DNA from 4 places in the Streptomyces sp. NPDC102441 genome. Region 1 is predicted to be linked to each of the others. Evidence: riboswitches for the same ligand, from Rfam matches in the RefSeq annotation. Region 1 holds a riboswitch; each other region holds the start of a gene.
What was found. A riboswitch is a leader RNA that binds a small molecule or an ion and turns the genes downstream of it on or off. The one in region 1 is predicted to bind cobalamin.
Positions count from the first base shown of each region.

Region 2: linked by a shared signal. The riboswitch ahead of ACIREO_RS22025 (ABC transporter substrate-binding protein) and the one ahead of metE (5-methyltetrahydropteroyltriglutamate--homocysteine S-methyltransferase) in region 1 are both predicted to bind cobalamin.
Region 3: linked by a shared signal. The riboswitch ahead of ACIREO_RS35985 (cobalamin biosynthesis protein) and the one ahead of metE (5-methyltetrahydropteroyltriglutamate--homocysteine S-methyltransferase) in region 1 are both predicted to bind cobalamin.
Region 4: linked by a shared signal. The riboswitch ahead of ACIREO_RS12615 (ABC transporter substrate-binding protein) and the one ahead of metE (5-methyltetrahydropteroyltriglutamate--homocysteine S-methyltransferase) in region 1 are both predicted to bind cobalamin.

Region 1 is NZ_JBIWKH010000003.1:31,072-38,718, forward strand. Features, by position in the region: gene crtI (phytoene desaturase family protein) at 1-448, opposite strand, end outside; gene ACIREO_RS06400 (GNAT family N-acetyltransferase) at 802-1,140, shown strand; gene ACIREO_RS06405 (glycoside hydrolase family 43 protein) at 1,179-2,717, opposite strand; gene ACIREO_RS06410 (polysaccharide deacetylase family protein) at 2,931-3,830, shown strand; cobalamin riboswitch at 3,891-4,111, shown strand; gene metE (5-methyltetrahydropteroyltriglutamate--homocysteine S-methyltransferase) at 4,266-6,584, shown strand; gene ACIREO_RS06420 (GH92 family glycosyl hydrolase) at 6,645-7,647, opposite strand, start outside.
Region 2 is NZ_JBIWKH010000009.1:330,891-338,537, reverse strand. Features, by position in the region: gene ACIREO_RS22035 (ABC transporter permease) at 1-589, opposite strand, end outside; gene ACIREO_RS22030 (ABC transporter permease) at 586-1,533, opposite strand; gene ACIREO_RS22025 (ABC transporter substrate-binding protein) at 1,535-3,109, opposite strand; cobalamin riboswitch at 3,169-3,297, opposite strand; gene ACIREO_RS22020 (sugar-binding transcriptional regulator) at 3,383-4,354, opposite strand; gene ACIREO_RS22015 (FGGY family carbohydrate kinase) at 4,461-5,921, opposite strand; gene ACIREO_RS22010 (transketolase family protein) at 5,918-6,880, opposite strand; gene ACIREO_RS22005 (transketolase) at 6,877-7,647, opposite strand, start outside.
Region 3 is NZ_JBIWKH010000022.1:52,249-59,895, reverse strand. Features, by position in the region: gene ACIREO_RS36005 (cobyrinate a,c-diamide synthase) at 1-413, opposite strand, end outside; gene cobO (cob(I)yrinic acid a,c-diamide adenosyltransferase) at 407-1,006, opposite strand; gene ACIREO_RS35995 (putative cobaltochelatase) at 1,006-3,039, opposite strand; gene ACIREO_RS35990 (cobyric acid synthase) at 3,036-4,586, opposite strand; gene ACIREO_RS35985 (cobalamin biosynthesis protein) at 4,583-5,527, opposite strand; cobalamin riboswitch at 5,656-5,785, opposite strand; gene ACIREO_RS35980 (hypothetical protein) at 5,954-6,178, opposite strand; gene ACIREO_RS35975 (anion permease) at 6,191-7,441, opposite strand.
Region 4 is NZ_JBIWKH010000005.1:248,542-256,188, reverse strand. Features, by position in the region: gene ACIREO_RS12640 (MFS transporter) at 1-789, shown strand, start outside; gene ACIREO_RS12635 (type B 50S ribosomal protein L31) at 890-1,153, shown strand; gene ACIREO_RS12630 (carbohydrate kinase) at 1,328-2,278, shown strand; gene ACIREO_RS12625 (acyl-CoA dehydrogenase) at 2,324-4,174, shown strand; gene ACIREO_RS12620 (hypothetical protein) at 4,171-4,341, shown strand; cobalamin riboswitch at 4,425-4,612, shown strand; gene ACIREO_RS12615 (ABC transporter substrate-binding protein) at 4,643-5,713, shown strand; gene ACIREO_RS12610 (FecCD family ABC transporter permease) at 5,761-6,798, shown strand; gene ACIREO_RS12605 (ABC transporter ATP-binding protein) at 6,795-7,628, shown strand.

The DNA of each region.
Region 1 (7,647 bases):
TGTCGATGAAGCGGTGCATCTGCGCCTGGTACATCCGCTCCAGCCAGTGCCTCAGACGGCGGTACCCCGCGGCCTCGGCGGCTCCGGCGAACCGCCGGACCTCGGCCTCCATGGCGTCGCCGTCCGTATGGACGTCCAGCCGGCTGCCGTCCGCGAAGCGGGCCCGGTAGGCGGGGTGCAGCGGAATCAGCTCCACCCGCCGGTGGAGGCTGTCCCCGACGGCTGCGAAGGCCTCGTCCGCCAGGTGCGGCATGGTCAGCACCGTCGGCCCGGTGTCGATCCGGTATCCGCCGAGTTCCAGCCGTCCCGCGCGGCCTCCGGGCCCGGTGTCCCGCTCGACGACGGTCACCCTGCGTCCCGACCCGAGCAGATGGAGGGCGGCGGCGAGGCCCGCGAGGCCCGCGCCGACCACCACCACGTGGTCCGTGGGGCCGGGCACGGTCCTCATGCGCCCGCCCCGTTCCGGGTGGTGCCCAGGGTTCCTGCCCGCGCCGCCCGTGGACCGAGCATGGACATCCCCTTTCGCCCCGGTGCCCGCTTCCGCGTCCACCGGTCTTCCGGCCGCGAGGACCCGCGGATGCCCCTATGCCTGCCCGGCACCCGGCCCGGTCGGAGCGGACTTCACCCGGACGGCGGACGGAACGGCGGAGCCGAACGAGGACAGCCGGGCGCCTGCGGCGGTCCGGGGGCGTCAGGGCCGGGGTCACCGCGCACGGCGTTCCGGCTCATGATGGAGGTCCGGGTCGACCACGCCGCCATCGCACCGCGTGGCAACCCGGCACGACAGAGAGGGAGCACACGATGACCCAGGCCGACACCCCCGTCGTCCGGCACGTGGACACCAGGCACCGCTACGAGATCCTCGTCGGCGGGGCGGGCGCCGGGTTCACCGCCTACCGCGACCGCGACGGGCAGCGCGTCTTCTTCCACACCGAGATCGACGACGCCTACGCGGGCCGGGGGCTGGCCTCCGTCCTCGTGCGGGAGGCACTCGGCCACGTACGGGACTCGGGCAAGCGGATCGTGCCGGTCTGCCCCTATGTGGCGAAGTTCCTCAAGAGGCACGAGGAGTTCGCGGACCTCACCGACCCTGTCACGCCCGAGATCACCCAGTGGCTGGAGACCGTCGTGGCTCGCTGAACAGCGTCGGCCCGGCCGGCGGCCGGCCTCGGTGCCCCTCAGGCCGGCCTCAGCTCGAACCAGTCGAAGGCGGCGGTGCCCTGGGTCGCGTACATGCCGATGACCCTGCCGGTGAAGCCGCCGGCGACCTCGGTGGTGAGGTAGCGGCCGTCGAGCTCGGCGAGAACCTCGAAGTCCCCGTCGTCGGTCTCGTACCCGAGGCGGAGGGTGTCGGGGCCGCCGACGCGCAGGCCGGCACGCGCGACGGCGCCGGGGTCCTCGGGACGTACGGTGACTGTGGGCGGCAGGATCCCCGTGGTCGTCACGTCGATCCGCAGCGTCAAAGGCCCGCGGGGCCCGGCGCGTTCGGCGACGGTCTGGCGCAGCGGGCCTATGCGGGCGACCGCACGCACCAGGCCGTCCTCGGTCTCCACCTGGTAGTGGTGCGCCTCGTCGAGCCGTACGGCGAGGCCGCCCCGGCCTCCTTCACCGGCGTCGATCCGCGTCCGCGCCCCGCAGTCGGGATCGCGCTGACGCCGCCCCACGAACACCCCGCCGGGCTTGTCCATGCCGTCCGCCCGGGCGTGCAGCACCAGGTGGCCCGGCCTCTCGTCGAGGCGGACGTCGTCCGGATCGCGCCGTCTTGGCGACACCCAGCAGGGTGCGAGTGCGAGGGAGTCGAAGTCGTCGCGGTGCGGCTCGGCGGGCCAGGGGCGCCGAGTCAGTCCCGGCGCCTCGGCGCGGAGTCCCAGCGGCCCCGGCAGCGGCCATTCGTCCTCCCATCGCACCGGTGCCAGGAACGTCTCACGCCCCATGCCGTGGAACCCAGGAGTGTCCCCGCGGGGCCGGGTGCCCAGCAGCACCATCCACCAGCTGCCGTCGTGCGCCTGCACCAAGTCGCCGTGGCCGGTGTTCTGCACCGGGTGATCCGTACTGCGATGGGACAGCACTGGGTTGTCCGGGTGCGGTTCGAAAAGGCCCGGCAGCGTGCGGGCCCTGGCCACCGACATCGCGTGCCCGCTCTCCGTCCCACCCTCCGACAGCAGCAGATACCACCAGTCGCCGATCCTGTAGAGGTGCGGGCCCTCGGGGTACTTGAGCCCGCTGCCCGACCACATCTCCACCGGCTCACCGAGCAGTTCGCCCGTCTTCGGCTCGATGCGCACCCCGCGGATCCCACCGTGGGAGAACACGCACCAGCAGTCGCCCTCGTCGTCCCAGGCCAGATCGGGGTCGATGCCGGGCACGCCGACCGGCACAGGGTCCGACCACGGACCGGCGGGATCCTCGGCGGTCACCAGGACGTTGCCGGCACCGGCGACCACGGTCGTGATCATCCAGAACCGGCCGTCGTGGTACCGCAGTGTGGGCGCGTACACCCCGCACGAGGACGGAGCCGTGTCAGGCAGCTCCAGCTGCGAAGGCCGGTCCAGGGCGTGTCCGATCAGCCGCCAGTGGACGAGGTCCCGGCTGTGCCACAGCGGCACGCCGGGTACGTATTCGAAGCTGGACGTCGCCACGTAGTAGTCCTCGCCCACGCGGCAGATGCTCGGATCCGGGCTGAAGCCGGGAATCACGGGATTGTCGAAGAGCACCATGGTCTGTCCTCAGGTTCGGGCCAGGACCGGGTCCCCAGGCCATGATCGTCGAAACGCTTCGAAGATGGCAGCACCGCATCGGGGTGTCAATAGACCTGGCGGTAGCGAGTGTTTGTCGAAGCGCTTCAACAACGCGCTTCGACAACGCCGGGTCGCCTACTGCACGCACAAATCCATGTGCGCGATCGTCAGGGCGGGGCCCAGACTGCGGGCATGGATCGAGAAGCCGTCGGACCCCCGCCCGTGACGTCCTCGGCGCGGTGGAACCGGGCCCTGGGATTTCCGCCCGATGCCCGCCTGCTGATCGTCAACTGCGACGACTTCGGTATGGATCCCTCGATCAACGCCGCGGTGATCGAGTCGATCGAGCAGGGGATCGCCAGTTCGTGCAGCCTCATGACCGTGTGTCCGGCGGCACCGGACGCCGTGCGGATGCTCCGGCGGCGGCCGTGGATCCCGTTCGGGATCCACCTCACGATGGTGTGCGAGACGCCGCACCGGCCCTGGGGTCCCCTGACCGCCAAGGAGAGGGTTCCCTCCCTGCTCGACTCCGCGGGCGGCTTCTTCGAGCCCACCCCTGACGGGCGCGCCGCCGTCCTCGGCAGGGCCCGGCCCGACGAGGTCGAGACCGAGTTCCGCGCGCAGATCGAGGCCGTCACCGATGCGGGGCTCACGCCCACCCACCTGGACTTCCACTGCCTGGCCGACGGCGGCCGCGACGACATCCTCGACCTGACCGCAGGGCTGGCCGCGGAGTACGGGCTCGCCGTCCGCGTATGGCTCGAGCCGGGGCTACGGGCGATGCGGCGTCGGGCGCTGCCCGTCGTCGACCATGACTTCCTGGACAGCTTCTCCCTCGCGACGGAGGACAAGGCTGCCCGTTATGTGAGGCTGCTCCACGATCTGCCGGCCGGACTCAGCGAATGGGCCGTCCATCCCGGTCTCGGCGGCCAGGAGCCGGGGACCGTCGACGGCGGCCGGCCGGTGCGCCGTACGGACCACGCGTTCCTGACGTCGCCGGGGGCATGGGAAGCGGTGGCCCGGGAGGGCATCACGGTGATCGACTACCGGGCCCTTCAGCGCATCTGGGCCCGGAACACGGGTCCTGGGTGAGCCGGCGCCTCCACCATCCGCATGCTGGACCTGGCGCACCGCGGCCTCGGACGGCCCCGTAGGCTGGAGGGCGCAGCTGGTTCGCCCCGTCCGCCATGCGGGATGCGTCGCAAGAGGGAACCCGGTGGAATTCCGGGACTGCCCCGCAGCGGTGAGCGGGAACGACCGCCGTCATACGCACTGGGTCCGACGTACCGGGCCTGGGAAGCGACGGCCATTAGGTGTCCTCCTGGAGGGCGTGCCCGCGAGTCCGAAGACCTGCCATCTGCCCGCGCGCGAACGAACCGCGCGCGGACATCCCGGTGACCTCGTGGGCGGGTCGGCGTACATACCTGACGGATCCCCGCGTCGCTCGGCGCCCGTCCGGTACGTCACCCTTCGCGCTCTCGTCCCGTCTCCGGGATCTCAGGGATCCATCTCGCGAAGGAGATCTCCGTGACCACCGAACACGCGACCACGGCAACGCGGTCCACTGTGCACGGCTTCCCCCGGCAGGGACAGAACCGGGAACTGAAGAAGGCCGTCGAGGGCTACTGGAAGGGGCGTGTCACCGCCGGTGCCCTCCGCGCCACAGCCGCCGGACTGCGCCGCGCCAACTGGGAGCAGCTGAGCGCAGCAGGCATCGGCGAGGTCCCGACCGGGGACTTCTCGTACTACGACCATGTGCTGGACACCACCGTCATGGTCGGAGCCGTCCCCGCCCGCCACCGCGAGGCAGTCGCCACCGATCCACTCGACGGCTACTTCGCGATGGCACGCGGCACGCAGGACGTCGCACCGCTGGAGATGACCAAGTGGTTCGACACCAACTACCACTACCTCGTCCCGGAGCTGGGCCCCGACACCGCCTTCGCGGCGGACTCCGCCAAACAGGTCGCCGAGCTCAACGAAGCCGTGGCCCTCGGGATGTCCGCCCGGCCTGTGGTGGTCGGTCCCGTCACCTACCTGCTCCTCTCCAAGCCGGCCCCCGGCGTGGCCGCGGACTTCGATCCGCTCACGCTCCTGGACCGTCTGCTGCCGGTGTACGCCGAGGTGCTCGCCGACCTGCGCGCGGCGGGAGCCGAGTGGGTACAGCTCGACGAGCCCTCTCTCGTCCAGGACCGCACCCAGGCCGAACTCGACGCCACCGAGCGCGCCTACCAGCACCTGGGCACACTCACCGACCGGCCCAGGCTGCTCGTCGCCTCCTACTTCGGCCGGCTCGGCGAGGCTCTTCCCGTCCTGGCCGAGGCACCGGTGGACGGGCTCGCACTGGACTTCACGGAGGCCGCCGCCGGGAATCTGGAAGCCCTCGCCGCCGTCGGGGGACTCCCCGGGAAGCGCCTGGTCGCGGGAGTCGTCAACGGGCGCAACGTCTGGATCAACGACATGGAGAAGTCGCTCTCCACCCTGGGCACCCTGCTCGGGCTCGCCGGACGGATCGACGTGGCGTCCTCCTGCTCGCTGCTGCACGTCCCGCTCGACACGGCGGCCGAACGGGACATCGAGCCGCAGGTCCTGCGCTGGCTGGCGTTCGCCCGGCAGAAGACCGCCGAGATCGTCACCCTGGCCAGGGGACTCACCCGGGGCACCGAGGCCATCGCGGCCGAACTCGCCGTCAACCGGGCCGACCTGGCGTCCCGCGCGCACTCCCCCGTCACCCGGGACCCCGCCGTCCGCGCCCGGACCACGGCGGTGACCGAGGCCGACGCCCACCGCTCCCAGCCGTACGGGGAACGGGCCCCGGCCCAGCGCGCGCGCCTCGGCCTGCCCCTGCTGCCGACGACCACCATCGGCTCCTTCCCGCAGACCACCGAACTGCGCGCCGCCCGCGCCGGACTGCGGACCGGGCGCATCGACACGGCCGGATACGAGGAGCGCGTCAGGGCCGAGATCCAGGAAGTGATCTCCTTCCAGGAGAAGACCGGCCTGGACGTCCTGGTGCACGGTGAGGCCGAACGCAACGACATGGTGCAGTACTTCGCGGAGCAGCTGACCGGCTACCTCGCCACCCAGCACGGCTGGGTCCAGTCCTACGGAACCCGCTACGTCCGTCCGCCGGTCCTTGCCGGTGACATCTCCCGCCCCGAGCCGATGACGGTGGGCTGGACGACGTACGCCCAGTCCCTCACCGACCGTCCGGTCAAGGGAATGCTCACCGGGCCGGTCACCATGCTGGCCTGGTCCTTCGTCCGCGACGACCAGCCTCTCGGCGACACCGCGCGGCAGGTGGCCCTCGCCCTGCGTGACGAGGTGCACGACCTCGAGTCCGCGGGGACGCCGGTCATCCAGGTGGACGAGCCCGCGCTGCGCGAGACCCTGCCGCTGCGCGCCGCCGACCACCGGGCCTATCTCGGCTGGGCGACGGAGTCGTTCCGGCTCACCACCGGCGGGGTGCGGCCGGACACCCAGATCCACACCCACATGTGCTACGCCGAGTTCGGTGACGTCGTCCAGGCCATCGACGACCTCGACGCCGATGTGATCAGTCTGGAGGCCGCCCGTTCCCACATGCAGGTCGCCCATGAGCTGGCGGAGCACGGATACCCGCGCGAGGCGGGACCCGGCGTGTACGACATCCACTCGCCCCGCGTGCCGAGCGTCGAGGAGGCCGCCGAACTGCTGCGCACCGGGCTGAGGGCGATCCCGGCCGGACGGCTGTGGGTCAACCCGGACTGCGGACTCAAGACCCGTGGCTGGCCTGAGACCCGCGCGGCGCTGGAGAACCTCGTGGCAGCGGCCCGCACGGTCCGCGGCGAGCTCCCGTCGTCCTGACGACCGGAACCGGCCGGGGCGCTCGACGCTCCCCGGCCGGTTCGACACCCGCTCAGAACCTCACTTCAGGGCGGGCGGTGCCGCGTCCGCCGATGTTCCCCACTGCGAGGGCTCCGTGCCGACCTCGAAGGACAGGTCGCGCGTGGAGCGGATGTCCTCGGTGGTCAGGTAGGTCTTCCCGTACGCGTCCCCGTCCGCCCGCGCCGCCTGGATGTAGCGCGCCGAGCCGGAGGTGCCGGGAGCCTTCACGGTCAGGCCGCCCTCGGGGTAGTAGCGCCGGTCGAGGGTCAGGTCCACCCTCTCGAAGACGGGGGTCGACAGGCCCCAGGTGTCGGTGCCCGGCTGGACCGGGAAGATCCCGATCGAGGACAGGACGTTCCAGGCTGACATCGTCCCGAGGTCGTCGTTTCCGGTCATGCCGGTCGGGGCGTCCGTGAAGAGCGTGAGCGCGGCGTGGACCACGTCGGTCGTCTTCCAGGGCTGTCCGGTGGACAGGTAGGTGTAGGGAGCGATGAGGTCGGGCTCGTTCTGCGGGTTGTACTTGTCCGCGTTGTAGTAGTCGTACGGCCCGTTCACCCACACCTCGCGGGCGGTCTTCGCCGGGTCCTGCAGCAGCTCCTCGTAGGCGAAGAAGGAGTCGAGCCGTTCGTTGGCCGACTGCGTGCCGCCGATCAGGGAGACCACGCCGGGCAGGTCCTGCGGGACGAGCCACTGGTACTGCCAGGACGTCCCCTCGTGGAAGCCCTCGCTCTGCGCCGGGTCGGCGGGGCCGGTGAAGGCACCGCCCGCGTCCCGTGCGCGGAAGAAGCCGGTCGAACTGTCGAAGATCTTCCGGTAGTTCTGCGCCCGCTCCGCATACCGCGCGGCGTCGTCGTCGTGCCCGAGTTCCTTCGCCATCTGCCCGAGCATCGCGTCGGACAGCGCGTACTCCAGGGTCGCCGAGGCGCCGTGGTCGTAGTCGGAGTCGCCCGGCTTCACATGGGCACGGTCCTTGATGTACGGCGCGAAGCCGTCGGCGAGGTACTCCTTGTTGGCCTCGCGGCCCACAGGGGCGGAGCCGGCG
Region 2 (7,647 bases), on a different contig from region 1:
GAGCGGCCAGCTCCCGTGCCAGGTGCCGGAGATGGATGTACGCCCAGCCGTGCCCCTGCATCCACAGCGCCTCGACGACTGTCCGGGAGCCCGGTGCGAGCGCGGCTCCGCGTACCAGGCGCGCCACGGCCGGGATCTGGAGGATCCCGGCGACCGTCACCAGCCAGTACCACTCGCGGTGTCCTGTCGCGGCCAGTGTCATCAGCACCAGCAGTCCGGGAAAGGCGAGCAACAGGTCGAGCCCGCGCATCACCGTCCCGTCGAATGCACGCCGCGGGCCTGCGGCCAGCAGCCCCAACGGGATACCCGCGGCCATACCGACCAGCAGCGCACCCAGGGCACTGCCCAGGACCGAGGCGCCGCCGTGCAGCACGAGCCACAGCACGTCGCGGCCCAGGACGTCCGTACCGAGCGGGTGCCCCGCGCCGGGCGGCTGCGACGGCAGCGCGCCCTCGGCCGACGGCGCGGCGCTTGCCGCCCAGGGCCCCAGCAGGGCGATGAGCACCGGCACGCCGAGCAGTACCAGAGCGATCCACGGACGGCGTCGCCTGCCGGTACGCGCGCAGCCGGCCTTCTCCGGCGCGGTCATGCCGTCACCTCCCGGCGCGGTGCCAGCCGGTGGGCGACCAGGTCACCGACGAGGTTCACCGCGACGGCTGTTCCGGCGAACAGCAGCGCGTACGTCTGCACCTGGGGCAGGTCCCGGTTCTGCACCGACTCGACGAAGCCGCCCCCCAGCCCCCGGAAGCCGAACACCGCCTCCACCAGCACGGCACCGCCCAGCAGCCCCTCCACGCAGCGGGCGAACTGCTGCGCGGCGGGGCCCAGGGCCCCCGGCAGCACATGGCGCAGCACCACCGTCCGTTCCCGCATCCCGAGCAGCCGCAGGTGCTCGGCGACCGGCCCGTGCCGCCCCGCCGCCACACCGGCGCGGATCTGCCGTGCCAGATCACACAGGTGCCTGGCCGTCAGTACGGTGACCGGCAGCACCAGGACAGCCGGCTGCGCCACCAGCGCGGCCGTGTCCATGCCGATGGCGGTGGCCGGCAGCAGCCCGGCCGCCAGCGACACCGAGGCGACCAGCAGCAACCCGAGCACGAACTCCGGGACCGCGTGCAGCACGACGGCGGCCGTGTTCAACGTCCGGTCGACGCGGCTGCCCTCCCGCAGCCCGGACACCGTGCCCAGCAGCGGCGCGAGCACCGTGACCAGTACCAGCGCGGGCAGGCCCAGCAGCAGCGTCACGCCGATGCGGCTGCCGATGTCGTCACCCACCGGCAGCCCGGTCGTCAGGGAGTTCCCGAAGTGACCGCTGGACAGGCTGCCGAGCCAGTGCCCGAAGCGGGTCCAGGCAGGCTCGTCCAGACCCAGCTGTGTACGGAGCGCGGCCACCTGTTCGGGCGTGCCGAGTTCGCCGCGGAGCACGTCCGCCGTGTCACCGGGCAGCAGTGAACCGACGGCGAACACGGCGACCAGCACCACCAGGCACTGGAGGACCGCCAGCAGGGAACGCCGAAGAAGGTAGGCGCGCACGTCAGCCGACGCGGACCCGGTCGAACCGGGCCCAGTCGTGCGAGTTCGGCGGTGCGGCGCGCAGGCCGCTCACCGACGGGCCGATGGCGTCGTTGGCGTCGGAGAAGGCCCACACCAGCAGCCCGGACCCGTCCCGGGCGATCTTCTGGGCCCGTGCGAGCAACGCCAGCCGGTCCTGCTCCCCACGGGTGGTGCGGGCGCGGTCCAGCAGCGCGTCGAACTCCTCCGAGGTGTACTGCGTCTGGTTGCGGGCCGCTCCGCCGCGGACCCGTTGCTGGAGGAAGTCGGAGACCGGCAGCGTGGAGGTGGTGTTGAAGGCGGCGACCCCCTTCGTCTTGATCTCGCTGAAGTACGTACTGGAGGCCCTGACGTTGGCGGTCACCTCCAGCCCGACCTCGCCCAGCTGTCGGCCCATCAGGTTCGCTGCGGCCTCCCACGCGGCGTCGACGGGGCTGGTCTCCACGGTGACGGGCAGTCCCTCCGCACCGGCTTCCCTGACCAGCCTCCGCGCCTCCCCGACGTCCCGTTCGCGGGGCGCCAGGCCCTCCGGATAGCCGCGCAGGCCCATCCCGAACAGGTCGTTCCCCGGCTCACCGTGGCCGGCCAGCGCGACCCGGACCAGTGCCTCCCGGTCGATCCCGAGCTGTACGGCCCGTACCAGCCGCGGGTCGTCGAAGGGCTTGCGGCCGGTGCGCAGCAGCAACTGCTGCGCGGTGGCACGCCGTGCGGTCAGCAGTCGCGTCGAGCCTTCCCGCTTCAGCCGTTCCACGGAGGCGCCGGCCATGTCGGCGGCGTAGTGGACCTGCCCGGACAGCAGCGCGTTGAGCCGCGCCGACTCCTCGTTCGCGGGGACGATCTCCAGCTCCGCTATGTGCGGGGCACCGTCCCAGTGGTCGGCCCATCGCCGGTAGCGGGCGGTGCCGCCGGGCGTGAACGACACATAGGTGAAGGGGCCGGAGCCGACGGGCTCGTGAAAGTCCTTCGTGCCGTCGGGGATGATCTCGGTGCCGGGGCCTGCGAAGACGGTGGGGAACTCGAAGTTGGGCGCCTTCAGTGCGAAGACGACCGACCGTTCGCCGTCTGCCCTGCTGGCGTCGAAGTCGATCGCGGAGAGCAGTACCTGCGAGGGCGAGCCGGTGCCGGGGTCGGCGGCGCGCCGGTAGCTGTGGAGGACGTCCTTCGCGGTGACCGGTTTCCCGTCGTGGAACTCCGCCTTGCGCAGACGTATTCGCCACCGGGTGCCGGAGGTGTCGCTCTCCCAGGATTCCGCGAGCCGCTCGCGGACGGACATGTCGTCCGCGTAGGTGGCCAGGGTGTCGTAGAGGGCCTTGGCGCGGGCCTGGTCGACGAAGTTCGGGGCGACGTGGGGGTCGAGGGTCTCCTGCGAGCCACCCGCCGTGAAGGCTGCGCGGAACCGGTCGCCCCCTCCCCCGTCCTTCCTGTCCGCACCACAGCCGGCGAGCAGGCCGGACGCGGCCAGCCCCAGGGCCCCGCCGGCGGCCAGCACGCTCCGTCTGCCGGGCTCAGGGCGGTTGCCGGGTTGTGGCCGGTGCCCCGGCTCCGTCCGGGCATGCATCGTCACAGTCGATCCTTTCCGGGGGTGTCCTCGCCCCTGCTGTCGGACCGGCGACGGGTCAGTCTCCTGGCTCCCGGATCGTCGCTCTCCTCCGCCTTCCCATCCGCGGCTGCGGACAGTGACATACAGAAGGACCGCTCCCCGGTCACAGTGGCGGGACCGCGCCGGACTCGCACCGGCTTCCTGATCCCCGTCGCCTCGTGGGCTCATTGTGACCCATGAGGTCGCCGGAGCGTGCCCCGGCTCTCGCCCCGGGCTCCGGAGCAACCGCGGTCAGCCGCGCAACACGTCCCGCGCCACGTCGGCATCGGTGATCAGGATGTTGACCCACCCGCCCCGCACCGCTCCTCGGATGGCCTCCACCTTGTCCTTGCCGCCCGCCACACCGATCCGGCGCTCCACGGCTCGGAGGTCGTCCGGCTCGATCGCGATGAGACGGTCGTTGAAGGGCGCGTCCACGGGCTCGCCCTCGGCGTCGAAGTAGCGGGCGCATACGTCGCCGACCGCCCCCAGCTCTCTGAGCCGCTGCTGGTCCTCGGCGGTGACGGCGTTGCCCGAGCGGCGCAGCAACGGCGACGGGTCCAGGCTGCCGATGCCCAGAACGGCCAGCGTGATGCGGGACCACGCCTGCATGACCTCCGCCATGGCCGGCTCCCGCGAGAGCAGGTCACGCAGCTCGCGGCTGCCGACCAGCGCCGCGGAAGGGGCGAAGACCGGCCGCGCCCCGGTGAGTTCCGCCAGGCGGCTCGTCAGCCGTGTGGCGTGCAACTGCACCTCCGGGCTCCCCGATCCGCCGAGGATCTGCACGACCTCATGGGCAACGGACGAGGTCTTGGCCCGCATGACCTTGACCGATTCCAGCAGGGTGGCGCTCCACGAGGACACGCCGATGACATCGCCTCCCTTGAGCGTGGCGTCCAGATAGGTGGCGGTCGCCGCGGCGAGGGCCGGAATGACGTCGGCGCCCGATCCCTCCGTCTCGACCACGACCGCGTCACGCAGGCCGTAGCGCTCGACCAGCGCATCCTCCAGCTCGGCGTGCACGCCTTCGGGTGAGACCACCACCGTACGGACCACACCCCGGTCGACCGCTTCCTTGAGGAGGCGGGAGACGCGGGGCTGGGACATATGGAGATGCGCCGCGATCTCCGGCTGCCTCACGCCGCGCTCGTGGTACATACGAGCCACCTTGACCAGCAGCCGGATGTGGTCCGGGCTGGGAGTGGACGACGCCACCGCCACCATGCCTCCAACTTCCTTGGTCCCGAGAGTCAGGCGCCGGATCGCACCGCACCGTCGCGGGCCATTCTATTCGCGGGGCGCTCGCTCGCGCCGGTGGTCATGGTGTCCCTCACCTCGCGCGTGCCCCGAGGTCGCGAGCGGCCCCGAGGCGCTGGTGCCAGCGGGCGACGGCATCGCTCCGGCGGGCGTCCTCCCAGGCGGGTGCGAAGATCCTCAGACCGCTGTCGGCACGCCGTTCCAGCTCGCCGGCCGTCCACAGGCCGGCGCCGAGACCGGCCAGATGGGCCGCTCCCATCGCGGAGAGTTCGTGATGCGGTGTACGGGCCACGGTCATGTCACTGATGTCGGCCTGCAGTCGCATGAGCTCGTCGCAGCGGCTCAGCCCGCCGTCGGCGACGACGTGGCGCAGCCCGGGCAGGACTGCGAGGACGTCATTCACCTGAAAGGCGACCGATTCCAGTGCTGCGCGAGCCAGTTGGGCGCGGCCGGTCCCCAGGCCGAACCCGGCGAGCACGGGCACGGCCCGGGCGTCCCACCAGGGTGCGCCGACGCCGCCGAAGGCCGGCACCAGGGTCGCGCCGCCGGCGTCCGCGTCGGAGGCGAGCCGGAGCACCTCCTCGGGTGTGCAGCCGAGGAGTTCGGCCAGCCAGGTGATGGTGCGCCCGGTGGAGCGGATGTTGGCCTCGTGCGCGTACGTCGTCGGTCCGGTGGACCAGGCCACTGTGGTGCACAGATCCTCCGCCGGCCGGGACGAGTCCGTGACGGCCATGACGGAGGAGCCGGTGCCGTAGGTGACCTTGACGGTTCCCCGGCGCCAGCCGGCGTGGGCGAACAGCGCGGCGTGCGAGTCACCCATCACCGCGAGCACCGGGGTGCCGTCGAGCAGCGGCGTCAGTCCGCGGATCTTCCCGAAGGGCCCGGTGGAGGGGACGATGTCGCTCAGCGCCGCCCGTGGGACGCCGAACAGCGCGAGCAGTCCGGTGTCCCAGTCGCCCGTTGCCAGGTCCATCAGCTGGGTCCGGGAGGCGTTGCCGATCTCCGTGACCGACTCCCCCGTCAGCGCGTGCAGAAGGTAGGCGTCGACGGTGCCCAGGGTCCAGGCACCGGAACCGCCGCGTACGCGGGAGGGGTCGTGCGCGTCGAGGAGCGCGGACATTTTCAGCGCGGAGAACATCGGGTCGAGCGGAAGGCCGGTGCGCCGGCGGATCTCCTCGCTCCGGCCCGCCCTGCCGAGACGGGCCGCATGCTCGACGCCGCGCTGGTCCTGCCAGCTGACGAGAGGGGCGACGGGCAGGCCCGTCGCCGTGTCCCATACGACGACCGACTCACGCTGCGTGCTCAGAGCCACCCCGGCCACGGCGCGCGGGTCACTGTCCCTGAGGCAGTCGGCGACTGCGGCGCGGACGCTGTCCAGGAGTGCGGACGCGTCCTGTTCCACCAGGCCGGGGCCCGGGTGGGACTGTGCCAGAGGTGCCTCGGCGCGGGCGGCGATGCGGCCGGCGGCGTCCACGAGCAGGGCTTTGGTGGAGCTGGTGCCCTGGTCGACGGCGAGGATGTGCGATTCCCTCAAGTGCGCCCCAGAACGTCGCGCGCGGCACCGGCGATGCCTTCGGCGCTCAGGCCGAAGTGGTCGAGCAGGAAGGACGCGCTTCCTGTCGGGGCAAAGGCCGGCACGCCGAGCATCCGCACCGGGACGGGGTGGTGCTCGGCCACCACCTTGGCGACGGCTGCTCCCAGGCCACCGGAGAGGAGTCCTTCCTCGGCGGTGACGATGGCCCCGGTCTCCCTGGCCGCGGCCACCACGGACTCCACGTCGAGCGGCTCGACGAACGTGGCGTTGAGCACGCGGGCCGAGAGTCCGTCGCGGGCGAGGAGGGCGGCGGCGTCGAGTGCCCGGGAGACCATCGTGCCCACCGCGATCAGCGTGAGGTCCGTTCCCGCGGCGAGGCAGGTCGCCCGGCCGGCCTCGAACGGGGTGCCGTCGGGCACGACGGCGGGCACCTTGAAGCGGGGCACCCGAAGGTAGGTGGGCCTGCCCGACGCTGCGGCCCAGCGCACGGCGGCACGGGTCTCGGACGGATCCGCGGGCACGATGATCTCCAGGCCCGGGACGGCCCGCATCCAGGAGAGGTCCTCGATGGAGTGGTGTGTGGGGCCCAACTCGCCGTAGGCCATGCCGGGGCTCTGGCCGCACAGCACCACATGGCGGTAGCTGTAGGCGATGTCGGCCTTGATCTGCTCCAGGGCGCGGCCCGTCAGGAAGGGCGCCGCGGCGGAGACGAAGGGGATGAAGCCGGCGTTGGCCAGTCCGGCCGACACACCGACGAGGTCCTGTTCGGCGATTCCCACGTTGATCAGCCGGGTGGGGAACTCCTCACGGAACTTCACGAGGTTGCTGGAACCCACCGAGTCGTTGCACACCGCCACGATCCGTTTGTCGGCGCGGGCCAGCACGGCGAGTTCGTCGGCGAAGTCCACCCGGCAGTCGTACACGGGGGCGACGGGCGCCTGTCCGGTCAGGGCGGTCACCGGTTCAACTCCTCCAGCGCGAGGCGGACCTGCTCGTCGGTGGGCACCTTGTGGTGCCACTCGACGCGGTCCTCCATGAACGAGACGCCCTTGCCCTTGACGGTCGCGGCGACCACCGCGACCGGGCGCCCGGTGGCCGAGGGGGCATAGGCCTCCTTGATCGCGCGGTGGTCGTGGCCGTCGATGACACGGACCTCCCAGCCGAAGCTCGACCACTTCGCGTCCAGGGGTTCCAGGGCCTTTGTGTCCTCCGTACGGGCGCCCTGCTGCAGCCGGTTGCGGTCCACCACGGCGGTCAGGTTGCCCAGTCCGTAGTGGGCGGCTGTCATGGCGGCCTCCCAGTTGCTGCCCTCCTGCATCTCTCCGTCCCCGAGGACGACCACGGTCCGCCATGTCTCGCCGCGCAGCCGGGCACCGAGCGCGCAGCCGGTGGCGACGGGGAGTCCGTGTCCGAGCGGACCGGTGCTGGTCTCCACACCGGGCACCTTGAGCCGGGCGGGGTGGCCGTTGAGCGGTGACAGCGGGGCCATGAAGTCACTCAGGCGGGTGCGCGGGAAGAAGCCGCAGGACGCCAGCGTCGAGTACAGCGCCGCGGCGCAGTGCCCCTTGCTGAGGACGAAGCGGTCGCGCTGCGGATGGCCGGGCTCGGCGGGGTGCATCCGTAACGTCCCCCACAGGGCCGTGACCAGCAGGTCGGTGACGGAGAGGTCACCACCGACGTGACCCATGCCGGCCGACTGGATCGTGGTGAGGATGTCGCGCCGGAC
Region 3 (7,647 bases), on a different contig from region 1:
AAACCGTGCACGAGCGCCGCGACCGAACGCGACTGCGAGGACGCGTCGACGACCAGCACGACCGGTGCCCGCAGCAGCTTGGACACCTGGGCGGTCGAGGCGAGTTCACCCTGCCCCGACGCCCCGTCGTACAGCCCCATCACCCCTTCGACGACGGCCAGGTCGCAGCCGCTCGCCCCGTGCGTGAACAGCGGGGCGATCAGATCGGGACCGCACATGTACGCGTCGAGGTTGCGCCCCGGGCGGCCGGTGGCCAACGCGTGGTACCCCGGGTCGATGTAGTCGGGTCCCACCTTGTGCGGGGACACCGCGAGACCACGGCCCGCGAACGCCGCCATCAGGCCCGTGGCGACCGTGGTCTTGCCGCTGCCCGAGGCGGGTGCGGCGATGACCAGACGAGGAACACTCACCACTCGATGCCTCTCTGGCCCTTCTGGCCGGCGTCCATCGGGTGCTTGACCTTCGACATGTCGGTCACCAGATCGGCGGCCTCGATCAGCTTCTGCGGCGCGTTCCGCCCCGTGATCACCACATGCTGGGTGCCCGGACGGTCCCGCATCACCTCGACGACCTCGTCGGTGTCGATCCAGCCCCAGTGCATCGGATAGGCGAACTCGTCGAGCACGTACAGCTTGTACGTCTCGGCGGCCAGGTCACGCTTGACCTGTTCCCAGCCCTCGCGGGCCTTCTCCTCGTTGTCCAGCTGATTGTCGCGCTGGACCCACGACCAGCCCTCGCCCATCTTGTGCCAGTCGACGCTGCCACCCTCACCGCTCGCACCCAGCACCTTCAGCGCGTTCTCCTCGCCCACCTTCCACTTCGCCGACTTCACGAACTGGAACACCCCGATCGGCCAGCCCTGGTTCCAGGCGCGCAGCGCCAGCCCGAAGGCGGCCGTCGACTTGCCCTTGCCGATGCCCGTGTGGACGAACAGCAGCGGACGGTTACGTCGCTGACGTGTCGTCAGTCCGTCGTCCGGTACCGATACCGGCTGTCCCTGTGGCATCAAGCGGCCCTTCCCATAGCAGTGATGTCCTTGACCAGCCCGGCGATCGAGTCGGCACGCAGCTCGTCGAGCGTGACCGCGCTGCCCTCCAGATCCCGGGCGAGCTGTGCGGCGAGGCCGAGGCGCACGATCCCCGACTCGCAGTCCACGACGACGGACGCGGTGCCCTCGGAGGCGTGCAGCCGCCCGGCCCGCGCCGCCAGCGCCACCGGATCGACGCCCCCGGTCGCCCGGCCGTCCGTCACCACGACGAGGAGCGCCCGGCGTGACGGATCCCGCAGCCGCTCCACCCGCAGCACGTCGTGCGCCTTGAGCAGGCCGGCGGCCAGCGGGGTGCGACCGCCGGTCGGCAGCGTCTCCAGCCGCGCGGCGGCCGCGTCCACCGACGACGTGGGCGGCAGCGCCACCTCGGCGTCCTTGCCCCGGAAGGTGACCAGGCCGACCTTGTCCCGGCGCTGGTACGCGTCCAGCAGCAGCGACATCACTGCCCCCTTCACGGCGCTCATCCGCTGCCGGGCCGCCATCGACCCGGAGGCGTCCACGACGAACAGCACGAGATTGCCCTCGCGCCCCTCCCGCGTCGCCTGCCGCAGATCGTCCCGCCGCACGATGAGACCGCGCCCCGAACGCCCGCGCGCCCGCTGGTGCGGCGCAGCCGCCTGCACGGTCGCCGCCAGGTGAAGCTTCGTCAGCGCCCCCTCGGGCCGCCGCGACCCGGTGGTCCGGCCGTGCTCGGTACGCGCCCTGGACCGCCTCCCGGCCGCGCCCTCGCCGAGACCGGGCACGCTGAGCATCTTCGTACGGAACGGCTCGCCGGCCCGGACGGGCTGCTGCTCCCCGGCGCCACCGCCCGGCGTGGGCGCGTCGCCGCTCCCGGTCTCCTCCTGGCCGGGCGCGTCGGTACCGCCGTCGTCGGGGCCACCCGTGTCCGTGCCGCCGTCGTCGGGGCCGTCGCCCTGCGGCGGCACCCCGCCTCCGCCGGGCCCGTCGGGGTCCGGATCGTCGTCGCCCCCGCCTTCCCCGTCCGCCGCGTCCTGGAGCGCCTCGTCCAGCTTGTCCTCGTCCAGCCCGGGCGCGTCGAACGGATTGCGCCGGCGCCGGTGGGGGAGTGCCAGGAGCGCGGCCTGCCGCACGTCGTCCGCGACGACCTCCTCACGTCCCGCCCACGCGGCCAGCGCCGTCGCCGTGCGGGCCATGACGATGTCGGCGCGCATCCCGTCGACCTCGAACGCGGCGCACGTCGCGGCGATCTGCCGCAACACGCCGTCGCCGAGCACCACACGGGGGAGCAGGGCGCGCGCGGCGACGATCCGCTCGCGCAACGCGTTCTCCTCGTCGGCCCACCGCGCGGCGAACCCGGCCGGATCGTCGTCGTAGGCGAGCCTGCGCCGTACGACCTCGACGCGCAGGTCCGTGTCACGCGAGGCCGCCACCTCGACGGTCAGCCCGAAGCGGTCCAGCAGCTGGGGGCGCAGTTCGCCTTCCTCGGGATTCATGGTCCCGACAAGGAGGAAGCGTGCGGCATGCCGCACGGAGACACCTTCGCGCTCGACGTACGAGGCACCCATGGCCGCCGCGTCGAGCAGCAGGTCCACCAGATGGTCGTGGAGGAGATTGACCTCGTCGACGTACAGGATCCCGCGATGGGCGTCGGCGAGGAGCCCCGGCTCGAAGGCCTTCACACCCTCGGAGAGAGCCCGTTCGATATCGAGCGCCCCGACGAGCCGGTCCTCGGACGCGCCGACCGGAAGCTCCACGGTCCGCGCCGGACGCGACACGCCCGTACCCGCCTCATGGGGGCCGTCGGGACACGCCGGATCGGGCGCGCCCGGGGCGCACGAGAAGCGGCACCCCGCCACGACCTCGACCTCGGGCATGAGCGCGGCGAGCGCGCGTACGGCGGTGGACTTCGCGGTGCCCTTCTCACCCCGGACCAGGACCCCGCCGACGGCGGGGCTGACCGCGTTGAGCAGGAGTCCCAGCCGCAGGTCGTCCTGCCCGACGATGGCGGTGAAGGGATAGGGCGTACTCACAGGGCCTCCTCTGTCGCAACCACAACTGCATGACCGGGCGCGGACGGCGCACCCGGCGGGATGAACGGCAGGCCCTCCGGCGCGCCGGTCTCGATCAGCCGCCACAGGGCGTCCGTGTCGGCGTGTTCCTCGATCAGGTCCCCCAGCCGGTCCAGCTGCTCCTCCCGCAACGCGCCGAAGCTCGTGTCCGGCGCCGCGGTGAACCGCCGTCCGGCGGCCCGCGCGACCTCGCCCAGGAACGCCCGCCGGAACGCGTCGCTCTCCAGCGACCCGTGCCAGTGCGTCCCCCAGACCGAGCCCACCCGGCACCCGTCCAGGAAGGGCTCGCCGCCGTTCACCTCGGCGACGCCGTGATGGATCTCGTACCCCTCCACCGGCTCCCCGAGCGCCGACCCGACGGGACGCCCCAGGACCTTCTCCCGGCCGAAGCGGACCCGCACCGGCAGCAGTCCGAGCCCCTCGACCACCCCGGCCCGCGACTCCACGTCGTCCTCGACGCGCTCGCCGAGGACCTGGAACCCGCCGCAGATCCCCAGCACCGGGCGCCCCTCGGCTGCCCGCCGCCGCAGCGCGTCGGCGAGTCCCCGCTCGCGCAGCCACGCCAGGGCCTTCACGGTGCCCCGCGTACCGGGCACGATCACGAGGTCCGCGTCGGCGAGCTCCTCCGCCCGGTCCACGAACCGCACCACCACACCCGGCTCGGCCGCCAGCGCGTCCACATCGGTGAAGTTCGACATCAGGGGTACGGCGCACACCGCGACCCGCAGCACGTCCTCGCCGTGCGGCGGCGCCACGGCCGACTCCCGTACGGTGCCGCGCATCGACACGCGCAGCCCGTCCTCCTCGTCGATGCCCAGACCGTGGGCGTAGGGCAGCACCCCGTACGTCCGCCTCCCCGTGAGCCCGAGCAGCATGTCGAGCCCCGGCTCCAGCAGCGACACGTCACCGCGGAACTTGTTGACGAGGTACCCGGCGACCAGCGACTGGTCCTCCGGGCTCAGCAGCGCCGTCGTGCCGAAGAACGAGGCGAACACGCCGCCCCGGTCGATGTCGCCGACCACCAGCACGGGAAAGCGCGCGGCCCGCGCGATCCCCATGTTCACGATGTCCGTGCGCCGTAGGTTGATCTCGGCCGGGCTGCCCGCCCCCTCGCAGATCACGGCGTCGTACGTGCTCCGCAGCTGCTCCAGACAGTCCACGACCGTCCCCAGCAGCGCCTCCTGGCGCCCGCCGTGGTAGCCGCGCGCACTCATCTCGCCGACCGGCTTCCCCATCAGGACGACCTGGCTCGACCGGTCGCCGCCCGGTTTGAGCAGCACCGGGTTCATCAGCGCCGAGGGCTCCACCCGGGCCGCCTGCGCCTGCATCGCCTGGGCGCGGCCGATCTCCGCACCCTCGCGGGTGACGAACGAGTTCAGCGACATGTTCTGCGCCTTGAACGGCGCGACCTTCACACCCCGGCGCACGAGCCACCGGCAGATCCCGGCCGTGACGACGCTCTTGCCCGCGTCCGAAGTGGTTCCCGCGACCAGCAGCCCGCCGCTCATCCGACTCTCCGTCCCATGGCCGACCGCCCCGCCGCACACACGGCGAGGGCCAGCACACTCACCCGGCGCGACAGCCGCACCGCGCGTTCGATGTCCGTGACCCGCACGTCCCGGCCGGCCTCGCCGTTGAGCACCGGCCGGTGCTCGACCCGCCCGCCGTACGCGAGGGTCCCGCCCAGCCGTACGCCGAGCGCACCCGCGAACGAGGCCTCCACCGGGCCCGCGTTGGGACTGGGATGCCTCCCCGCGTCGGCCCGCCAGGCCCGGGCCGCCTCGCGCGGGCGCCCCCCGGCGGCCACGGCGAGCAGGGCGGTGAGCCGGGCCCCGGGCCAGCCGGCGACGTCGTCGAGCCGGGCCGACGCCCAGCCGTAGCGCCGGTAGCGGGGCGACTTGTGCCCGACCATGGCGTCGAGCGTGTTGACCGCCCGGAAGGCGACCAGTCCCGGCACCCCGCCCAGCGCGCCCCACACGAGGGCTCCCACGACGGCGTCGGAGGTGTTCTCGGCGACGGACTCCACCACCGCGCGGGCGATCTGCTGCCCGTCCAGCGCCTGCGGATCGCGGCCGCACAGATGCGGCAGCCGCTCCCGGGCGAGCTCGATGTCCCCGGCGGCCAGCGCCCCGCCGATGGCCCGGGCCTCGCGGCCCAGCGAGGTGCCCCCGACGACGGACCAGGTGGCGGCGGCGGTCAGCGCCACGGCTGCGGCGGGACGGTTCCGTACGGCACGGGCGGCCAGCGCGGCGGCGCCCGTGGCACCACCGGCGCAGACGAGCGTGTGCAGGGCGCCCCAGCCGCGGTGGTCGCGCCACAGCCGGCTCTCGGCGCCCGCCGCACCACGCCCGAAGGCGGCGACGGGGTGGCCCCGCCGGGGATCACCGAGCAGCAGGTCGCCGATCAGCCCTGCGGCGGCGCCGTACGCGAAGATGCGGTCGGCTCGCACCGCTCAGCCGGCCGTCGCGCCTCGAAGGACCTCGGTGGCAGGTGGTGCGGCGGGCGACGCAGGGCAGCCGGGCATGGCGTGTGTCCTCACTCAGGGTCCGCGCCCTGGTTCGACGTGACCGGCGACGAGAGTCTCCTGGCTTCCGGATCCGCAGTTCCTCCGGCCTTCCAGTCCGCGGTGGCGGACCGTGACTTCCGTATGGAGGCTGCTCCCCGGTGACAGTGGCGGGACCGCGCCGGATTCGCACCGGCTTCCTCTCCTGTCGCCGTCAGGCCGACCGGCACCGGTCGGCCTGAATGGCTCCGGCAGTCCACCATGCCCCGCGAACGCCCGTCAACCTGCCGTTGACCTGCGAGGCTGTGCCGATACGCACACCGGGCCGGACACACCACGTGTGTCCGGCCCGGTGTGCTGCCTGACGGCCTCTCAGGCGACGATCAGATAGATCCCGTACGCGACGGCCGCCAGGCACAGTGCGAAGCAGGCGTACGCGCCGGTGCGCGCCAGGGCGCCGCCGCCACCGCCGCTCTGCGCCGTCGACGTCTGCCTGGCGAGACCCGTGACGCCGAGGGTGAAGAGGCCGACCAGTGCGACGGTGACCACGAGGCTGACGCCGAAGACGGAGGCGAGAGCTGCCCAGTCGATGTTCATGCGGATCTGTCCTTACACCGTGGCCGGGTCGGCCGGGGTTCCGGCCGTCGGAGCCGGGGCCGGGATGGTGGTCTTGAACTCCGGTGCGACGGTACCGGCGGGCGGCGGGCTGACCGCCGCGACTGCGGTGGTGACGACGCCCGCGGCCTCGGCGCCCGGGGCCACGTCGTTGTGGTCGACCGGCTTGCGGCGCGACAGCAGCCAGATGGCGCTGGAGCCCGCGATGAGCAGGACGGCGACGGCCGTGACGCCCCAGGGGCCCTGCTTGGTCAGGAACTCGGCGCCCGCGCCCATCAGACCGGCGGCGGGCAGGGTCAGGCCCCAGGCCACGAACATCCGGGTGGCGGTGGACCAGCGGACCGTGCCTCCCTTGCGTCCGAGACCCGCGCCCATGACGGCGCCCGAGCAGGACTGCGTGGTGGAGAGGGAGAAGCCGAGGTGCGAGGAGGCCAGGATGACCGTGGCCGCGCTCGTCTGGGCCGCGAAGCCCTGCTGCGGGCGCAGGTCGGTGAGGCCGCTGCCCATCGTGCGGATGATGCGCCAGCCGCCGAGGTAGGTGCCCATCGCGATGGCGATACCGGCTGAGGCGATGACCCAGACCGGCGGGTTGGAGCCGGGGGAGAGGACGCCCCCGGTGACCAGGGCCAGGGTGATGATGCCCATGGTCTTCTGTGCGTCGTTGGTGCCGTGGGCGAGCGAGACGAGACCGGCCGAGGCGATCTGGCCGGCGCGGTACCCCTTCGCGGTCGACTTCAGCTGGGCCTCGTCGGTGATCTTCCGGTTGAGGCGGTACGTCAGCTTCGTGGCCAGCAGCGCGGCGAGACCGGCCACGACGGGCGCGGCGATCGCGGGCAGCAGGACCTTCGTGACGACGGTTCCGCCGTTGATCGAGGACCAGCCGGCGGACATGACCGCGGCACCGATGAGGCCGCCGAAGAGTGCGTGGGAGGAACTGGAGGGCAGGCCGACCAGCCAGGTCAGCAGATTCCACAGGATCGCGCCGACGAGCGCCGCGAAGATGACCTCGGTTCTGAGGCCGTTCTCGTTGATGATCCCGCCGGAGATCGTCTTGGCGACCTCCACCGACAGGAACGCGCCGACGAGGTTGAGAACGGCGGACATCGCCACCGCTGTCTTGGGCTTGAGTGCGCCGGTGGAGATGGTGGTGGCCATCGCGTTGGCGGTGTCGTGGAAACCGTTCGTGAAATCGAACACGAGAGCTGTCACGATCACGATCGCGAGCAGCAGCGTGATGTGTTCCATTTACCCAGGCAATCGTTCGACGTCATTGGCACGTGGAACGTAAGCAACCAGGGTGAACGGAAGATGAACTCGGCAGGGCGGCACGGTGACCCCAACCGCGTGCACCGATTCCGCTTGTGTGCGCGAGGGGTGGGCCGGACCGTCGCCGCCGGTGCGGGGCACGGCGCCGGTCGCGGCCGGGGCATCCGGCGGCGACCGATTTGCCC
Region 4 (7,647 bases), on a different contig from region 1:
ACGCTCACCTCGGACCTGGTCCTGCCGCTCTCCGTCCCCGTACTCCTGGGTGTGGCCGTCGAGATCGTCTTCGTCCTCTACGTCCTGACCGCCCTGACCGAACCTCCCCGCCCCCCGGCCACCCTGCGAGGCGTCCTGCGGGGCGTGCCCGGCGCCATCGCCGCGGGGCTGCGGCTCGGCGCCCGGGACACGCTGGTCCGCCGCATCCTGATGACCGCCGGCGCCGCGGGCACCGCGCTCTCCGCCCTTGAACTGCTCACCCCGGGCCGTGCCGCCGGTCTGACGGGAACGGCCGAGTCCGGTGCGGTGCTCTTCGCCGGCCTGGCCGCCACCGGATACGCCTGCTCGGCGCTCGGCAGCCAGCTGGCACCGCTCGTCGCCCGGCTCGCCGGAAACAGCGAGCGCGCGGTCCTGGCGAGCCTTGGCGCGAGCACCGCCGGCCTCCTGGCGCTCGGCGCCACGGTGTCCTCGGCCGGAGCGCCCGCGCTGACCGTGGCCGCCGCCGGATACGGACTGGTCTACCTGGGCCTGGGCGCCGCGGGCCCCAGCGAGAACGACCTCCTGCACCACCGTGTCGACGCCACCGGCCGGTCGACGGCCCTGTCCGTGCAGTCCCTCTCCCTGCAACTGGTCGGGGCGGCCGGCGGGCTGGCCGTCGGCGCGCTCCCGGCCGGCCCTCTTCCCTGGCTGCTCGGCGCCGTCGTGCTGCTGGCGGGGGCACTGCTGTGGTCCCGTCGCGCAGCGGAGACCACGCCGGCCGGTGCCGCCACGGGGAGCGGCGGCGGCTGACCTCTGCTCCGTACGGACGCCCCGGATAGCGCGGGGCCGCGCCCTTGGCGAGGCTGGCCCGAAGCCGGGACGTGAGATCCCCGTACCTCCAGGAGCAGAGATGCAACAGGACAAGCACCCGTCGTACCGTCCCGTGGTCTTCCGCGACCGTTCCGCCGGGTACGCGTTTCTGACCCGGTCCACCGCGTCGAGCGAGCAGACGATCGACTGGGACGACGGCAACAGCTACCCCGTCATCGATGTGGAGATCTCCGCGGAGAGCCACCCCTTCTTCACCGGCAAGGCGCGGGTGGTCGACACCGAGGGCCAGGTCGCCAAGTTCGAGCGCCGCTACGGCGACGAGGGGCGTGGCGACGCCTCCTAGAGGGCCGGTCGTCGAACTCCCGCCTCCGGGCGACGAGGGGAGTTCGACGACAGGCGCCCTGGCCCCGGGTCTCCACGGTTTCCCGCACACGGGGCAGAATCGGCGGCAGTGCGCCCCGTGACCGCCGTGATCCGCCGGGGCACTGCCGCCCGCGTCCTCCAGGAGACCCGCCCCATGCCCGACAGCCCCGCCCTGCTGGTCATCGGCGAATGCGTCGCCGACATCGTCCGGGTGCCGGGCGAGCCGGACCGGATCCACCCCGGCGGCAGCCCCGCGAACGTCGCGTACGGGCTGGCCAGACTGGGCCGGAGCACCACCCTGATCACCCAGCTCGGCCCCGACCCCGACGGGCGGCTGATCGAGGACCACCTGACATCGGCCGGTGTACGGGTCATCGGCGACGGCAGCGACGCGCCCACGCCGGCCGCCACGGTCGAGCTCGACGAGGCGGGCAGGGCCACCTACACCTTCGAGATCACCTGGACGCTCGGCCCGGTCGCGCAGCCACCGGAGCCGCCCCGGCATGTCCATACCGGGTCGGTCGCCACCGCACTGGAACCCGGCGCGGACACCGTCCTGGACCTCGTCCGGTCCTTCCGGGAGACGGCGACGGTCAGTTACGACCCCAACGTGAGGCCCGGGCTGATGGGGGATCACGCCCGTGCCGTACGCCGGGCGGAGCGCTGTGTCGCGCTCAGCGATGTCGTCAAGGCCAGCGACGAGGACCTGCGGTGGCTGTACCCGGACGAGCCCCCGGAGAGGACCGCCGAGCGGTGGCTGCGCTCCGGGCCCGCTGTCGTCCTGGTCACCCGGGGCGCGGGCGGGGCGGCGGCGTTCCTGCCGGGCAGGACCGTGAACACCGGCGCACCGCCCGTCCGGGTCGCGGACACGGTGGGTGCCGGCGACGCCTTCATGTCGGGCGCGCTGCACGCCCTGGCCTCGTACGGACTGCTCGGGGCCCCGGGCCGCGCACGGCTGCGCTCCCTGGACGCCGCCGTTCTGGGCGACGTGCTGCGATACGCCGTGGCATCGGCCGCTGTGACCGTCGCACGGGCCGGTGCCCTGCCTCCCGACGAGGAGGAGCTGGCGGCGGCCCTGACCGGCGTGCCGGCCCCGGAGCGGTAGGGCGCCCAGGGTGTCCTCGCCCCCACCACGGTCGTTGATTTCGTTATGACCGTGACCCTTACCGACACCGCCCCACCGTCCACCACCGAACTGCTGACCGGCGTCCTCCTCGGTCCCGGATTCCGGCGCGAGCACGGATTCTGGCAGCGGCTGATCAGCACAGAACCGTTCCGCCGCCCCGCCGGCGGAACGCCCGAAGAGCGACTGGACCTCGCTTACGACCGGTTGCGGATCCTCAACCTCTCCCTCGACAGCGGAGCGCGGCTCGCCGCCGACCCGCGCGCGCTGGCCGCCCTGCACGCCTGGCTCGGCCCGGTGGACCCCGCGCTGACCACCGTGGCGGGTATCCACTACAACCTCTTCCTCGGCAGTCTCCTCGACCACGACTGCGTCGGCCGACGTGATCTGTCGGACTACCTGACGATGCGGCGCATCGGCACCTTCCTCTGTACGGAGGTGGCGCACGGCAACAACGCGACGGCCATGGAGACCACCGCCACCTACGACCGTGAGCGGGACGGCTTCGTCCTGCACACCCCGAACCCGGGCGCGCAGAAGTTCATGCCCAACACCAGCCCGGCGGGCGGAGCGAAGTCGGGTCTGGTCGCCGCCCGCCTGGTGGCCGACGGTTCCGACCACGGGGTACGCCTCTTCCTGGTGCCGCTCACCGACGACGTACAGCCGCTGCCGGGCGTCCGGGTGCGCCGGCTGCCGGCCCGGATGGGCAGCCCCGTGGACCACTGCCTGACCTCGTTCGACCGGCTCTTCGTGGCTCGGGACGCCCTGCTGGGAACGGGTGAGGAAGGCGAAGAACACGGGGAGTTCAGAACCGGACCGGGGGACAGGCGGCGCAGGTTCCTCACCTCGATCGGCCGGGTCACCCCCGGGCGGATCTCCATGAGCGCCTGCGCGGCGGGCTCGGCCCGGGCGACCCTGGCGGTCGCCGTACGCTACGGCGGCCACCGGATGATCTCCGGCTCCCGGTCCACCCCACCGGTGCCGGTGAACGCCCACCGGACCCACCACGGACCGCTCGCCTCGGCCATGGCCACGGTCTTCGCGATGAGCCTGCTGTACCGCAGGGCACAGGGGCGGTGGGAGGCCTGTACGGACGAGGACGGCCGGACGGACGCGGGGAGACTGGTCGATGTCGCCAAGGCGTGGATCACCTGGCGGGCCCGTGAGGTCATCGTCGAGAGCCGTGAACGCTGCGGCGCGCAGGCGCTGCTGGAGAACAACGGCATGACCGAACTCGTCACAGGCGTGGAGGGGGCCATCACCGCGGAGGGCGACAACATCGCCCTGTACGCCAAGGCGGCGGCCGACATGCTCTTCGCCGCCGAGCCCGGCCGTGACGGCCTCCCGGACCGCGACCCGGGACCCGGGGACCTCGCCGACCCGCACTTCCTGGGCCGGCTCCTCGCCTCGGTCCAGGACATCTGGTTCGCCCGGGCAAGGGCCCGTGCGCTGCGGGCGCCCGACGCCGGGACCCTCGACCGGTGGAACGCGGCCTCGGGCCCCGCTCTGCGCGGGGTCGAGGCCTACGCCTACCGGCAGGCCGCCGAGGCCTACGCCGAGGCCCGGTCGACGCTGCCCGAGGGAGAGGCCAGGGACCGGCTCGGGGAGCTGGAGCGGCTGTTCGCCGTCGAGTGGGTGTCCCGCAACAGCGGCGACCTGATGGCCGCCGGTCTCCTGAGCGCCGATCAGGTGGAGGCGTTGCCGGAGGCCGTCGAGGAGCTCGTCGCGGCCGTCGCCGCGCACGCCCCGGAACTGGCCGGTTCCTTCGCCCTGCCGGAGGAACTGCTCGCCGACTGGCCGATCGCCGGACCGGGCTACGCGGACGCGTACGACGATCCCCGGGGCCCGTGGAACACCGGCGCGGCGGACGCGCGATGAGTCCCGGACGCAGCGGGCAGGCGCTGTGCGGCCGCCTGGGCGAGCACCTGGAGATCCTGGGACTGCGCGCCGTCCTGCTGGCCTACTGGGGCACGACATCCGTGCTCGCCCGCCGGAACGGGAAGCCGCGTACGGACGGTGGCGAATCGGTTCACCCCAAGCGCTGACCCGGCCGACGGCCGGCCGGTACGGAGCGGGAGACCCCCGCCCGCCGTACCGGCGACGGCCCCGAGGCCGCCGGTGAGCCGCGTGATAGCTTGCAGACGCCAGTCACACTCCACGTGGAGTCAGGGAATCCGGTGCGAATCCGGAACTGACGCGCAGCGGTGAGGGGGACGGGCAGGGCCACGGCCACTGGGACACCCTCGGGTGCACCGGGAAGGCGCCCTGTCCGGACGAACCCGAGTCCGAAGACCTGCTGGCACCCGCTTCCGCACCGGGAGCGGAACTCCGTACCGGGCTCCGCGCATGAGCCCAGAGAACGCCGAGGACTCCTTGCCGCCCATAGCCAGCACCGTACGCCGAACAGCCCTGCTCACCGCGGGACTTGTCCTCATGACCGCCTGCGGCGGAGGCGGCAGCACATCCGACGGTGCCGCACGGGACGCAGTCGCCGGCTTCCCCGTCACGCTGAAGAACTGCGGCCGTACGGTGACTGTCGACGCGGCACCGCGTCACGCCGTCTCCCTCAACCAGGGATCGACGGAGATCCTGCTCTCCCTGGGCCTCGCCGACAGGATCGCGGGTACCGCGACATGGACGGACCCGGTGATGAAGGGCCTGGAGAAGGACGAGGCGACGGTGGAGCGCCTCGCCGAGAACCAGCCCTCCGCCGAGAAGGTCCTCGCCGGGGAACCCGACTTCGTCAGCGCCTCGTTCGAGTCCACCCTGGGTAAGGGCGGCGTGGCGTCCCGCGACCAGTTCGAGAAGCTGGGCGTACCCACCTACCTCTCACCCGCCGACTGCGCGGGCAAGGACAACACGGGCAGCGGCGACGGCTCCCGCTCCGAGCCACTGACCATGGACCGTGTCTACGGCGAAGTGCGCGACCTGGCCGAGGTGTTCGGAGTCCCGGAGCGCGGCGAGAAGCTGGTGAAGAGCCTCCGCAGCCGCGTCGACGAGGCGACCGCGGACATCGACGCGTCCGGCACCACCCTGCTCTACTGGTTCGCCAACGCCGAGGCCCCCTACATGGCGGGATGCTGCGGCGCCCCGGGCATCATCACCGAGGAACTCGGCGCGAAGAACGTCTTCGACGACTCCCACGAGGAATGGCCCCAGATCAACTGGGAGACCGTCGCCGACCGCGACCCCGACGTGCTGGTCATCGGCGATCTCACCCGTGAGTCGCAGACGGCCGAGAGCGCGGAGAAGAAGATCGAGTTCCTGGAGACCAACCCCGCCACGAAGAACATGGACGCCGTCCGGCACAAGCGGTACGTCCTGCTCAGCGGCCAGGCGATGAATCCGGCGATCCGGACCGTGGAGGGCGTGGAGCGCGTCGCGGCCGGGCTGCGCTCGTTCGGGCTCGCGGGGTGACGAAGACCCACCAGCTTCCGGACGTACGCGCGGAGCGGCCTACGGCGATCCGGTCGGCCGCCGGAGCCAGGATCCTCCTGCGCGACGGTGCCCTGTGGAGTGCCGGGACCGTCCTGCTGCTCCTGTCCGTGGCGGTCGCCGTCACGATCGGCCCCGCACGGATCTCCGTCCCGGACGTCTGGTCCGCGGTTGCCTCGCACCTCGGCCTCGGCGACGGGCGGCTGACCCCGATCCGGGACGGCATCATCTGGAACCTGCGCATGCCCCGCACCCTGCTGGCCGCGGTGTGCGGCGCCGGACTCGCGGTGTGCGGCACCGTGATGCAGTCGCTGCTGCGCAACCCGCTCGCCGACCCGTTCGTCCTCGGTGTCTCCTCGGGGGCCTCCACCGGGGCGGTCGTGGTCGTCGTCCTCGGCGTCGGCGGGGGAGCGGTGTCGGTCTCGGGCGGTGCCTTCGTCGGGGCTCTCTGCTCGTTCGCCCTCGTCCTGCTCCTCAGCCACACACTCGGCGGATCCACCGACCGGGTGGTGCTCTCCGGGGTGGCGGCCATGCAGCTCTTCTCCGCGCTCACCTCCTTCGTGGTGATGACCGCCGCCGACGCCGAGCAGACCCGGGGCGTGCTCTTCTGGCTGCTCGGCTCACTGAGCGGGGTCGGCTGGAACGACGTGTGGATGTGCTCGGCCGTGCTGGCCGTGGCCCTGCTGGTCTGCCTCGGCCATGCCCGCACGCTCGACGCCTTCGCCTTCGGGCAGGACGCGGCGGCCTCCCTCGGCGTGCACGTGGCCCGCACCCGGATCGTGCTGCTCTGCACCACCGCGCTGCTGACTGCGGCCCTCGTCAGCTCGGCGGGCGCCATCGGGTTCGTCGGCCTCGTCCTGCCGCACGCCGCCCGGGCGCTCACGGGGTCCGGGCACCGGAGGCTGCTGCCGGTGACCGCCCTCGCCGGAGCGGTGTTCCTGGTCTGGGTCGACACCCTGGCCAGGACCGTCCTCGACCCGCAGGAGGTCCCGGTCGGTGTCGTCACCTCCCTCATCGGGGTGCCCGTCTTCGTCCTGGTGCTCTACCGCACACGGAGGGGCGCATGACCCGGGCAGGCATCACGGACGACGGCCTGCGGGCCGCCCGGGTCAGCAGGGAAGCCGGCGGGAGGATCGTGCTCGACGACGTGAGCATCGCGCCGCCGCCCGGCACCACGGTCGGGCTCCTGGGTCCGAACGGCTCCGGCAAGACCACGCTGCTGCGGGTCATGTCGGGGGTCCTCACCCCCGGCGCGGGCGTGGTCACCCTCGACGGACGCACGTTCGCCGAGACCGGCCGCAGAGGTGTGGCCCGCCGCGTGGCCGTCGTCGACCAGCACGCGGTGACCCAGGTCGACCTGAGCGTGCTGGACGTCGTACGCCTCGGCCGCATCCCGCACCGGCGGCCCTGGTCCGCGCCCGGCCCCGAGGACGAGGACGCCGTACGCGAAGCTCTGGCACGCACCGGGCTCGCCGACCGCGCCGCGCAGTCCTGGCACACCCTGTCCGGCGGTGAGCGCCAGCGCGTGCAGATCGCCCGCGCCCTCGCCCAGCAGCCGCGTGAACTCCTGTTGGACGAACCCACCAACCACCTGGACATCCAGCACCAGCTGGAGCTGCTGTCCCTCGTCGCCGCGCTGCCCGTCACCGCGGTGGTCGCCCTGCACGACCTCAATCTGGCCGCGATGTTCTGCGACCGGGTCACGGTCATGAAGGAGGGCCGGGTGGTCGCCGGCGGAACGCCCTCGGAGGTGATCACCGAGGAACTCATCGCCGACGTCTACCGGGTACGCGCGGTCGTGACGCCGGAAGGGCCCGGCGGGCGCCCTTCCGTGCGGTTCCTGCCGGGAGAAGCCGTCCACGGACAGTGGGAACGCGACGAGAGGGCGGGCCCGTGAACTGCCCGGGTCCGCCCCT